Regions from separate parts of the Pseudomonas sp. S2_A10 genome, predicted to be linked through region 1. Evidence: predicted binding sites of a transcription regulator. Region 1 holds the regulator's gene; the other holds the start of a gene.

Region 1 (4,639 bases):
GAGATGACCTCCGACAAGGCCGAGCACGTCAAGGCCACCGATGTCACTCTGGTAACCAAGCCTGATTTGAACATGTACCGCGGCACCGACTTCCCGTGGCACGTGACCAGCGAGCGCGGCGAAGTGAATTCGGGCGGCACCGAAGTTGAATTGATCGATTCGGTCCGCGTACAGCGCACCGATGAGAAACAGCGCGGCACCCTGATCACCAGCACCCGCATGACCGTGTTCCCGCAGCAAGAATATGCGCAGACCGCGCAACCCGTTAGAATCGAGGGCGCTGGCGGCGTATCGACTGGCGTCGGAATGAAAGCGTACCTGAAGGACAGCAGGATACACCTGCAATCGAACGTAAGAGGACAGTATGAGGCTCGTTAAAACCCTCCCTATTTTGCTCAGTCTGGGCGCAGCACTGGGAAGCGCGAGCGCCTGGTCCCTGCCGAACGATCAGCAGCAGCCTATCCGCATTCAGGCCGACGACGCCCAACTGGACGACAAGAATGGCATCGCCACCTATAAAGGTGACGTGATCATTACCCAGGGCTCGATGATCGTTAAAGGCAACACCGTGACCATGACGCGCGCGCCCAATGGCGACATCGACGTGGTGACCTCGGTAGGCAACCTGGCTTACTTCGAGCAGTTGCAGACCCAGGGCGACGCCAACCCGGTCAAGGGCTACGGCGTGACGATTCAATACCACGCCCAGCAGAACCGGGTGGTGCTGATCGACAAGGCCAAGGTTATCGACAAGGATAACAACGTCACCCAGGGCGAAAAAATCGTCTACGACACCGTGAAGAAGCTGGCCAGCGCCGGTCGCGCCACAGGCAGCAAGGTCACCGAATCGCGTCCGCGCATCGACATGGTGATCCAGCCGAAGAAGAAAACCGAAGAGAAATCCCAGTAATGGCAACTCTGAAAGCTCAGCACCTGGCCAAGGCCTATAAAAGCCGCCAGGTCGTGCGTGACGTCAGCCTGTCGATCGACAGCGGGCAGATCGTCGGCTTGCTCGGCCCGAACGGCGCCGGCAAGACGACGTGCTTCTACATGATCGTCGGCTTGGTGCAGGCTGATCAGGGCCGTGTGCTGATCGATGATCTGGACGTCAGCCACCAGCCGATGCACGGCCGCGCCAAGGCCGGTATCGGCTATCTGCCGCAAGAAGCGTCGATCTTCCGTAAACTGTCGGTCGCCGACAACATCATGGCGATCCTCGAGACCCGCCCGGAGCTGGACAAGGCCGGTCGTCGCAAGGAGCTGGAAAGCCTGCTGCAGGAATTCCACATCAGCCACATCCGCGACAACCTCGGCATGAGCCTGTCCGGTGGTGAACGCCGCCGGGTGGAAATCGCTCGCGCCCTGGCGACGGCACCGAAATTCATACTGCTCGACGAACCGTTCGCCGGCGTTGACCCGATCTCGGTCGGCGACATCAAGCAGATCATCCATCACCTCAAGGCCAAGGGCATCGGTGTGCTGATCACCGACCACAACGTGCGTGAGACGCTGGACATTTGCGAAACCGCTTACATCGTCAACGACGGTCAACTGATCGCTGAAGGCGATGCCGAGACCATCCTGGCCAACGATCTGGTCAAGGAAGTGTATCTGGGTCACGAGTTCCGCCTGTAAGCGCGACAGCGCTGTATCGATTCAAGGCGCATTTATCCGCTTTAATTGTTACAGCGCTCTAGGCAAACACTTCAGTTTCAGGCATATAATTTGCTTAAGTTTGGCGCTTCGGCGCCCTGTAGTGGATGGCGCAAAGCGCCGGCGAATAAGGTGTTAAGCCCCTGCCATGAAACCATCGCTAGTCTTGAGAATGGGCCAGCAGCTGACGATGACACCGCAGCTGCAACAGGCCATCCGCCTGCTCCAATTGTCGACCCTGGACCTGCAACAGGAGATCCAGGAGGCTCTGGAATCCAATCCGATGCTCGAGCGCCAGGAAGAAGGCGACGACTTCGACAACGCCGATCCGCTGGCCGACAACGCCGAACAGAAGCCCGCCGAAATCCAGGAACCCTCCTACCAGGAAACCGCCCCGACGGTGGATAACCTCGAGGATGGCGATTGGAACGAGCGCATCCCCAATGAACTGCCAGTGGATACCGTCTGGGAAGACGTTTACCAGACCAGCGCCAGCAGCCTGCCCAGCAGCGATGACGATGAGTGGGATTTCACCACCCGCACGTCCGCCGGCGAGAGCCTGCAAAGCCATCTGCTCTGGCAACTGAACCTGGCGCCGATGTCCGACACCGATCGCCTGATCGCTGTCACCCTGATCGACTGCATCAACAATCAGGGCTATCTGGACGAAACACTCGAAGAAATTCTTGAAGCGTTCGATCCGGAACTGGACATCGAGCTCGACGAAATCGAAGCCGTCCTGCATCGCATCCAGCAATTCGAGCCCGCTGGTATCGGCGCCCGCAACCTCAGCGAATGCCTGCTGCTGCAATTGCGCCAGCTGCCCGCGAAGACGCCGTGGCTGACCGAGGCCAAGCGGCTTGTCGCCGATTACATCGACCTGCTCGGCAGCCGCGATTACAGCCAGTTGATGCGGCGCATGAAGCTCAAGGAAGACGAGCTGCGCCAGGTCATCGAACTGGTGCAGAGCCTCAATCCGCGTCCCGGCTCACAGATCGAGTCGACCGAAGCCGAATACGTGATTCCCGACGTGATCGTGCGCAAGGACAACGAGCGCTGGCTGGTCGAGCTGAACCAGGAATCGGTGCCTCGCCTGCGCGTCAACGCCCAGTACGCCGGTTTTGTGAAGCGCGCCGACACCAGCGCCGACAACACTTTCATGCGCAACCAGTTGCAGGAAGCGCGCTGGTTCATCAAGAGCCTGCAGAGCCGCAACGAAACCCTGATGAAAGTGGCCACGCAGATCGTCGAACATCAGCGCGGCTTCCTCGAATACGGCGACGAAGCAATGAAGCCGTTGGTATTGCATGACATCGCCGAAGCGGTCGGCATGCACGAATCGACGATTTCCCGGGTGACCACACAAAAATTCATGCATACCCCGCGCGGTATTTATGAGCTGAAATACTTTTTCTCCAGCCACGTCAGCACCTCCGAAGGCGGCGAATGCTCGTCCACGGCGATCCGCGCGATCATCAAGAAACTGGTCGCTGCGGAAAATCAGAAAAAGCCGTTGAGTGACAGCAAGATCGCTGGTTTACTGGAGGCACAAGGCATTCAGGTGGCTCGCCGCACCGTCGCCAAGTACCGCGAATCCCTCGGAATCGCGCCTTCGAGCGAACGCAAGCGGTTGATGTAAGCCACGTTACAGCGTTCCAGTGGCAGGCTTTTCGGCCTGCCGCTTTATGCACTGGCAACGAAGGAGAAGCTGTATGCAAGTCAACATCAGTGGACACCAACTGGAAGTGACCCAACCTCTGCGTTCCTACATCGAGGAAAAACTCCAGCGACTGGAGCGACATTTCGACAAGATCACCAACGTGCAGGTCACGATGTGCGTCGAAAAGCTGAAACAGAAGATCGAAGCCACCTTGCATATTCCCGGCAGTGAAGTGGTCGCAAACGCAGAAGATACCGACATGTACGCTGCGATCGACTCACTTACCGACAAGCTGGATCGCCAACTCAAAAAGCATAAGGAAAAGACCCAGAGCCTCCTCCAGGGCGCGACCGGTCGTTAACACCCCTATCCATGATCCGACTTGAAACCATCCTGACCCCCGGCCGTTCCCAAGTGAACGCGCCGGGCGGCAGCAAGAAAAAAGCCCTCGAACAGATTGCCAACCTGATCCACCGCGAAGTGCCGGATCTGGCGATGCAGGATGTCTTCGAGGCGCTGATCGCCCGTGAAAAACTCGGCTCCACCGGTTTTGGCAACGGCATCGCCATTCCCCACTGCCGCCTCAAGGGCTGCGCGGGGCCAGTGAGCGCCCTGCTGCACCTCGAAGCCCCGATCGATTTCGACGCCATCGACGGCGCTCCGGTGGACCTGTTGTTCGTACTGCTGGTCCCGGAAGCCGCAACCGACGCGCATCTGGAGTTGTTGCGCCAGATCGCCAGCATGCTCGACCGCAAGGAAGTGCGCGACAAATTGCGCAGCGCTCCGAGCAATGAAGCCTTGTACCAGGTTGTACTGGACGAGCAGAACGGGCACTAATCATGCGTTTGATCATTGTCAGTGGCCGTTCGGGCTCGGGTAAAAGTACCGCCCTGAATGTCCTTGAGGACAACGGCTACTACTGCATCGACAATCTGCCGGCCGGTTTGCTGCCGGAACTGGCCGAGCGAGCGCTGATTCACACAGAACTGGCGCAGCCGCTGGTCGCCGTGTCGATCGATGCGCGCAACCTGCCCAGCCATCTGTCACGTTTCCCTGAGTTGCTCGAAGACGTGCGTGCCAAGCATATCAAGTGCGATGTGCTGTACCTGGACGCCGATGAAGAAACCCTGCTCAAGCGTTTTTCCGAGACCCGTCGTCGTCACCCGCTGAGCAACGCCAATCGCTCACTGGCCGAGGCGATTCACGACGAAACCGCCCTGCTCGGTCCGATCGCCGATCTGGCCGACCTGAAGATCAACACCACCAGTCTGAATCTGTATCAACTGCGCGACACCATCAAGTTGCGCCTGTTGAATCAACCGGAGC
Region 2 (4,639 bases), 660 kb from region 1:
TCCTGCTAGGAAATTCGTTTTTGTTATGTCCAGCGATGGCTAAAGGAATACCCGAGAGTGACAGGGCGTGCAGCATGTTGACCGGTGTGTGCGTAGGAAAATTCTGCGTATTTCGTAAAGTTATCGTTACGCTTTGTCGGGTAATGCGCATTTACGGTGATTGGCGGGTTTGAAAAGGGTCGGGGCTGTCACATAATCTTGACAACTATCTGCGTGCCCCGACAGAAACATCTGCCACGGGCGCGCCACAGAACCCTGTGGGAGCGAGCCTGCTCGCGAAAGCGGTCTGTCTGACACATCGATACTGGATGTGCTGGCGCCTTCGCGAGCAGGCTCGCTCCCACAAGGACATGTGTTTATCTTTCAAACCTGTCGGACCTTTTTCTATGCGCATCAAAGTCCACTGCCAGAATCGCATCGGCATCCTGCGTGACATCCTCAATCTGCTGGTGGCGTACGGGATCAACGTCGCACGCGGCGAGGTGGGTGGTGAGCATGGCAATGCGATCTACCTGCACTGCCCGAATCTGATCAACATCCAGTTCCAGGCGTTGCGGCCGAAGTTCGAGGCGATCGGCGGGGTGTTCGGGGTCAAACGCGTCGGGCTGATGCCCAGCGAGCGCCGGCACATGGAACTGAATGCGTTGCTCGGCGCGCTGGAATTTCCGGTGCTGTCGATCGACATGGGCGGTTCGATCGTTGCGGCCAATCGCGCGGCGGCGCAGTTGCTCGGGGTGCGTGTCGATGAAGTGCCGGGGATTCCGCTATCACGTTATGCCGAGGATTTCGATCTGCCGGAATTGGTGCGCGCCAACAAATCGCGGATCAACGGCATGCGGGTCAAGGTCAAGGGCGACATCTTTCTCGCCGACATCGCGCCGCTGCAATCGGAACACGACGACAGCGAGGCCATGGCCGGCGCCGTACTGACGCTGCACCGCGCCGACCGCGTCGGCGAGCGCATCTACAACGTGCGCAAGCAAGAGCTGCGCGGTTTCGACAGTATTTTCCAGAGTTCGAAAGTCATGGCCGCTGTGGTCCGCGAGGCGCGACGCATGGCGCCGCTGGATGCGCCGCTATTAATAGAAGGCGAAACCGGCACTGGCAAGGAATTGCTGGCGCGCGCCTGCCACCTCGCCAGCCCGCGCGGACAGTCACCGTTGATGGCGCTCAACTGCGCCGGACTGCCGGAGTCGATGGCCGAGACCGAGTTGTTCGGCTACGGCCCCGGCGCCTTCGAAGGCGCTCGCGCTGAGGGCAAGCTTGGCCTGCTCGAATTGACCGCTGGCGGCACGCTGTTTCTCGATGGCGTCGGCGAGATGAGCCCGCGTTTGCAGGTCAAATTGCTGCGCTTTCTTCAGGACGGTTGCTTCCGTCGCGTCGGCAGTGATGAAGAGGTGTATCTGGACGTGCGGGTGATCTGCGCGACGCAGGTGGACTTGTCCGAATTGTGCGCGCGCGGTGAGTTTCGTCAGGATCTCTATCACCGCTTGAACGTGCTGTCGCTGCACATCCCGCCGCTGCGCGAGTGCCTCGACGGTCTGACGCCGCTGGTTGAACACTTTCTCGACCAGGCCAGTCGGCAGATCGGCTGTCCGCTGCCGAAACTGGCCCCGGCGGCAATGGATCGCCTCAGCCATTACCACTGGCCGGGCAATGTGCGGCAACTGGAGAACGTACTGTTCCAGGCGGTTTCCCTGTGCGACGGCGGCACGGTCAAGGCCGAACATATTCGCCTGCCGGATTATGGCGTGCGTCAGCCGCTTGGCGATTTTTCCCTCGACGGAAGTCTGGACGAGATCGTCGGGCGCTTCGAGAAAGCGGTGCTGGAACGGCTGTATTCCGAGCATCCAAGCAGTCGGCAGTTGGGCAAGCGACTCGGTGTTTCGCACACCACCATTGCCAACAAGCTGCGTGAGTATGAGGTTGGCAAAACCTCCGAAAGCTAAATAGAGCCTTTGTGGCGAGGGGATTTATCCCCGATGGGCGGCGAAGCCGCCCCGCTTTTTCTTCCCGGCGACCTCATTTGCAGGCTTGGCGACTGCTGCGCAGCCGAACGGGGATAAATCCCCTCGCCACAGGATCTCCATCCCCCGCCGAACTCAGGATTGCCACTAACCGGCATGACACCGCCGGTTTTTCGTCTTCGACCCATTTCAGATTCCCCCTCCGATCCCCCCAAGTCCCCTGTTTACCGGGCCTTCGCCCGCCAATAAAAAGTTGGTCTGCAAATTGCTTATGGCTGAGCAGTACAGCGGTGGGCGGCAAACGTCCGGCATGCAGAGGAAACACTGTGGACAAGTACCTTTATGTGGCAATGACCGGCGCCAGCCAGAACGCACTGGCGCAGCGGGCGCATGCCAACAACCTGGCGAACATTTCCACCAACGGCTTTCAGCGCGACCTCGAGCAGGCGCGTTCGATGCCGGTATTCGGCGACAGCTTTCCGGCGCGCGCGTTTGCCATGAGCGAACGTCCCGCCACCGACTTCACGCCGGGCTCACTGGTGCAGACCGGACGTGAACTCGACGTCGCGGTATCCGGCAACGGTTTCATCGCCGTGCAAAACCCCAGCGGCGGCGAAAGCTACGTGCGTACCGGCAGCCTCAACATCGACGCCCTCGGCGTACTGCGCGCCGGCAACGGCATGCCGGTGATCGGTAACGGCGGCCCGATCGCCGTGCCGCCCGAGCAGCAGGTGGAAGTCGGCGAAGACGGCACCATCAGCATTCGCGCAATGGGCGAAGGCCCCCGCGTCATGGCCGAAGTCGACCGGATCAAGCTGGTCAACCCGGACATCAAGAACATGAACAAAGGTCTCGACGGTTCGATTTACACCAAGGACGGCCAGCCGGCGCAAGCCGACGCCAACGTCAAACTGGTCTCGGGTTTCCTTGAGTCGAGCAACGTCAATGCCGTGGAAGAAATGACTTCGGTGCTGGCCCTGGCCAAGCAGTTCGAGTTGCACGTCAAGATGATGAACACCGCCAAAGACGACGACCAGGCCATGGCTCGGGTCTTGCAGATCAGCTAATTATCAGAACGTCGCGCCGTAAAACAGGCGCACGAGGAGAATCGAATGCTTCCGGCTCTATGGGTTGCCAAAACCGGTCTGTCCGCCCAGGACACCAACCTGACCACCATTTCCAACAACCTGGCGAACGTTTCGACCACGGGTTTCAAGCGTGACCGTGCCGAGTTCCAGGACTTGCTCTATCAGATCAAGCGTCAGCCAGGCGCCCAGTCGACCCAGGACAGCGAACTGCCGTCGGGTCTGCAAGTGGGTACCGGTGTGCGCATTGTCGGCACCCAGAAAAACTTCACCGCCGGCAGCCTGCAAACCACCGAGCAGCCGCTGGACATGGCCATCGACGGTCGCGGTTTCTTCCAGATCCTGCAGCCGGACGGCACCACGTCCTACACCCGTGACGGTACTTTCCACCTCGACTCCAATGGCCAGATCGTCAACGCCAGCGGTTTCGCGCTGGAACCGGCGATCATCATCCCGAACGATGCGCAGACCTTCACTGTTGGCCGTGACGGCACCGTGTCGATCACCATCGCCGGCAACCCGGCCTCGCAAGTGATCGGCAACCTGCAGACCGCCGACTTCATCAACCCGGCCGGTCTGCAAGCAGTGGGCAACAACCTGTTCCTGGAAACCGCTGCTTCCGGCGCGCCGCAGATCGGCACCCCGGGCCTGAACGGTTTCGGTACCACGCTGCAGAACACCCTGGAAACCTCGAACGTCAGCACCGTTGAAGAGATGGTCAACATGATCACCACTCAACGCGCCTACGAGATGAACTCCAAGGTGATCTCCACCGCCGACCAGATGCTCTCGTTCGTAACGCAGAATCTGTAATCCAGTCTTTGGGGCGGCCTGAGGTCGCCAGCAACACCGTGAGGTAGGGTCATGAAGCGCTTTGTATCTGTTCTGGCATTGAGTGGGGTCGTCTCGCTCGCGGGCTGCGTCGCCCCGACGCCCAAGCCCAATGACCCTTACTACGCCCCGGTGTTGCCGCGCACACCGTTGCCGGCGGCTGCCAATAACGGCTCGATCTATCAGGCCGGCTTCGAGCAGAACCTGTACAGCGACCGCAAGGCGTTCCGGGTCGGTGACATCATCACCATCACCCTGAACGAGCGCACCCAGGCGAGCAAGAACGCCAACTCGCAGATGGACAAGAACAGCGATAACTCGATCGGTCTGACCTCGTTGTTCGGCTCCAGCCTGACCACCAACAACCCAATTGGTGGCGGTGACCTGAGCCTGAACGCTGGCTACAGCGCCGACCGTTCGACCAAGGGCGACGCCAAGTCCGGGCAGAGCAACAGCCTGACCGGTTCGATCACCGTGACCGTGGCCGACGTGCTGCCCAACGGCATCATCGCCGTGCGTGGCGAGAAGTGGCTGACGCTCAACACCGGTGACGAACTGGTGCGCATCGCCGGTATGGTCCGCGCCGATGACATCGCGACCGACAACACCGTGTCGTCGACCCGTGTCGCCGATGCGCGCATCACCTACTCGGGTACCGGCGCGTTTGCCGATACGAGTCAGCCAGGCTGGTTCGACCGTTTCTTCCTCAGCCCGCTGTTCCCTTTCTAGGTGGCGACTTTGAATTTCAAGAGCCTT

The links. Region 1 encodes sigma-54, which starts transcription at its own class of promoters, with help from an activator protein. Its sites were predicted from a motif close to ANTGGCATNNANNTTGCTNT; they were not measured.
Region 2: a site for sigma-54 is predicted at 2,220-2,239, ahead of AB4N41_RS16125 (flagellar basal body rod protein FlgF). Genes of this name have one in related genera too.

The regions. Positions count from the first base shown of each region.
Region 1 covers NZ_CP162773.1:2,912,199-2,916,837, reverse strand. Annotated here, with positions in the region: gene lptC (LPS export ABC transporter periplasmic protein LptC) at 1-378, shown strand, start outside; gene lptA (lipopolysaccharide transport periplasmic protein LptA) at 365-910, shown strand; gene lptB (LPS export ABC transporter ATP-binding protein) at 910-1,635, shown strand; gene AB4N41_RS13075 (RNA polymerase factor sigma-54) at 1,802-3,292, shown strand; gene hpf (ribosome hibernation-promoting factor, HPF/YfiA family) at 3,366-3,674, shown strand; gene ptsN (PTS IIA-like nitrogen regulatory protein PtsN) at 3,686-4,150, shown strand; gene rapZ (RNase adapter RapZ) at 4,153-4,639, shown strand, end outside.
Region 2 covers NZ_CP162773.1:3,576,860-3,581,498, forward strand. Annotated here, with positions in the region: gene AB4N41_RS16120 (sigma-54-dependent phenylalanine hydroxylase transcriptional regulator PhhR) at 387-1,949, shown strand; gene AB4N41_RS16125 (flagellar basal body rod protein FlgF) at 2,294-3,034, shown strand; gene flgG (flagellar basal-body rod protein FlgG) at 3,080-3,865, shown strand; gene flgH (flagellar basal body L-ring protein FlgH) at 3,917-4,612, shown strand.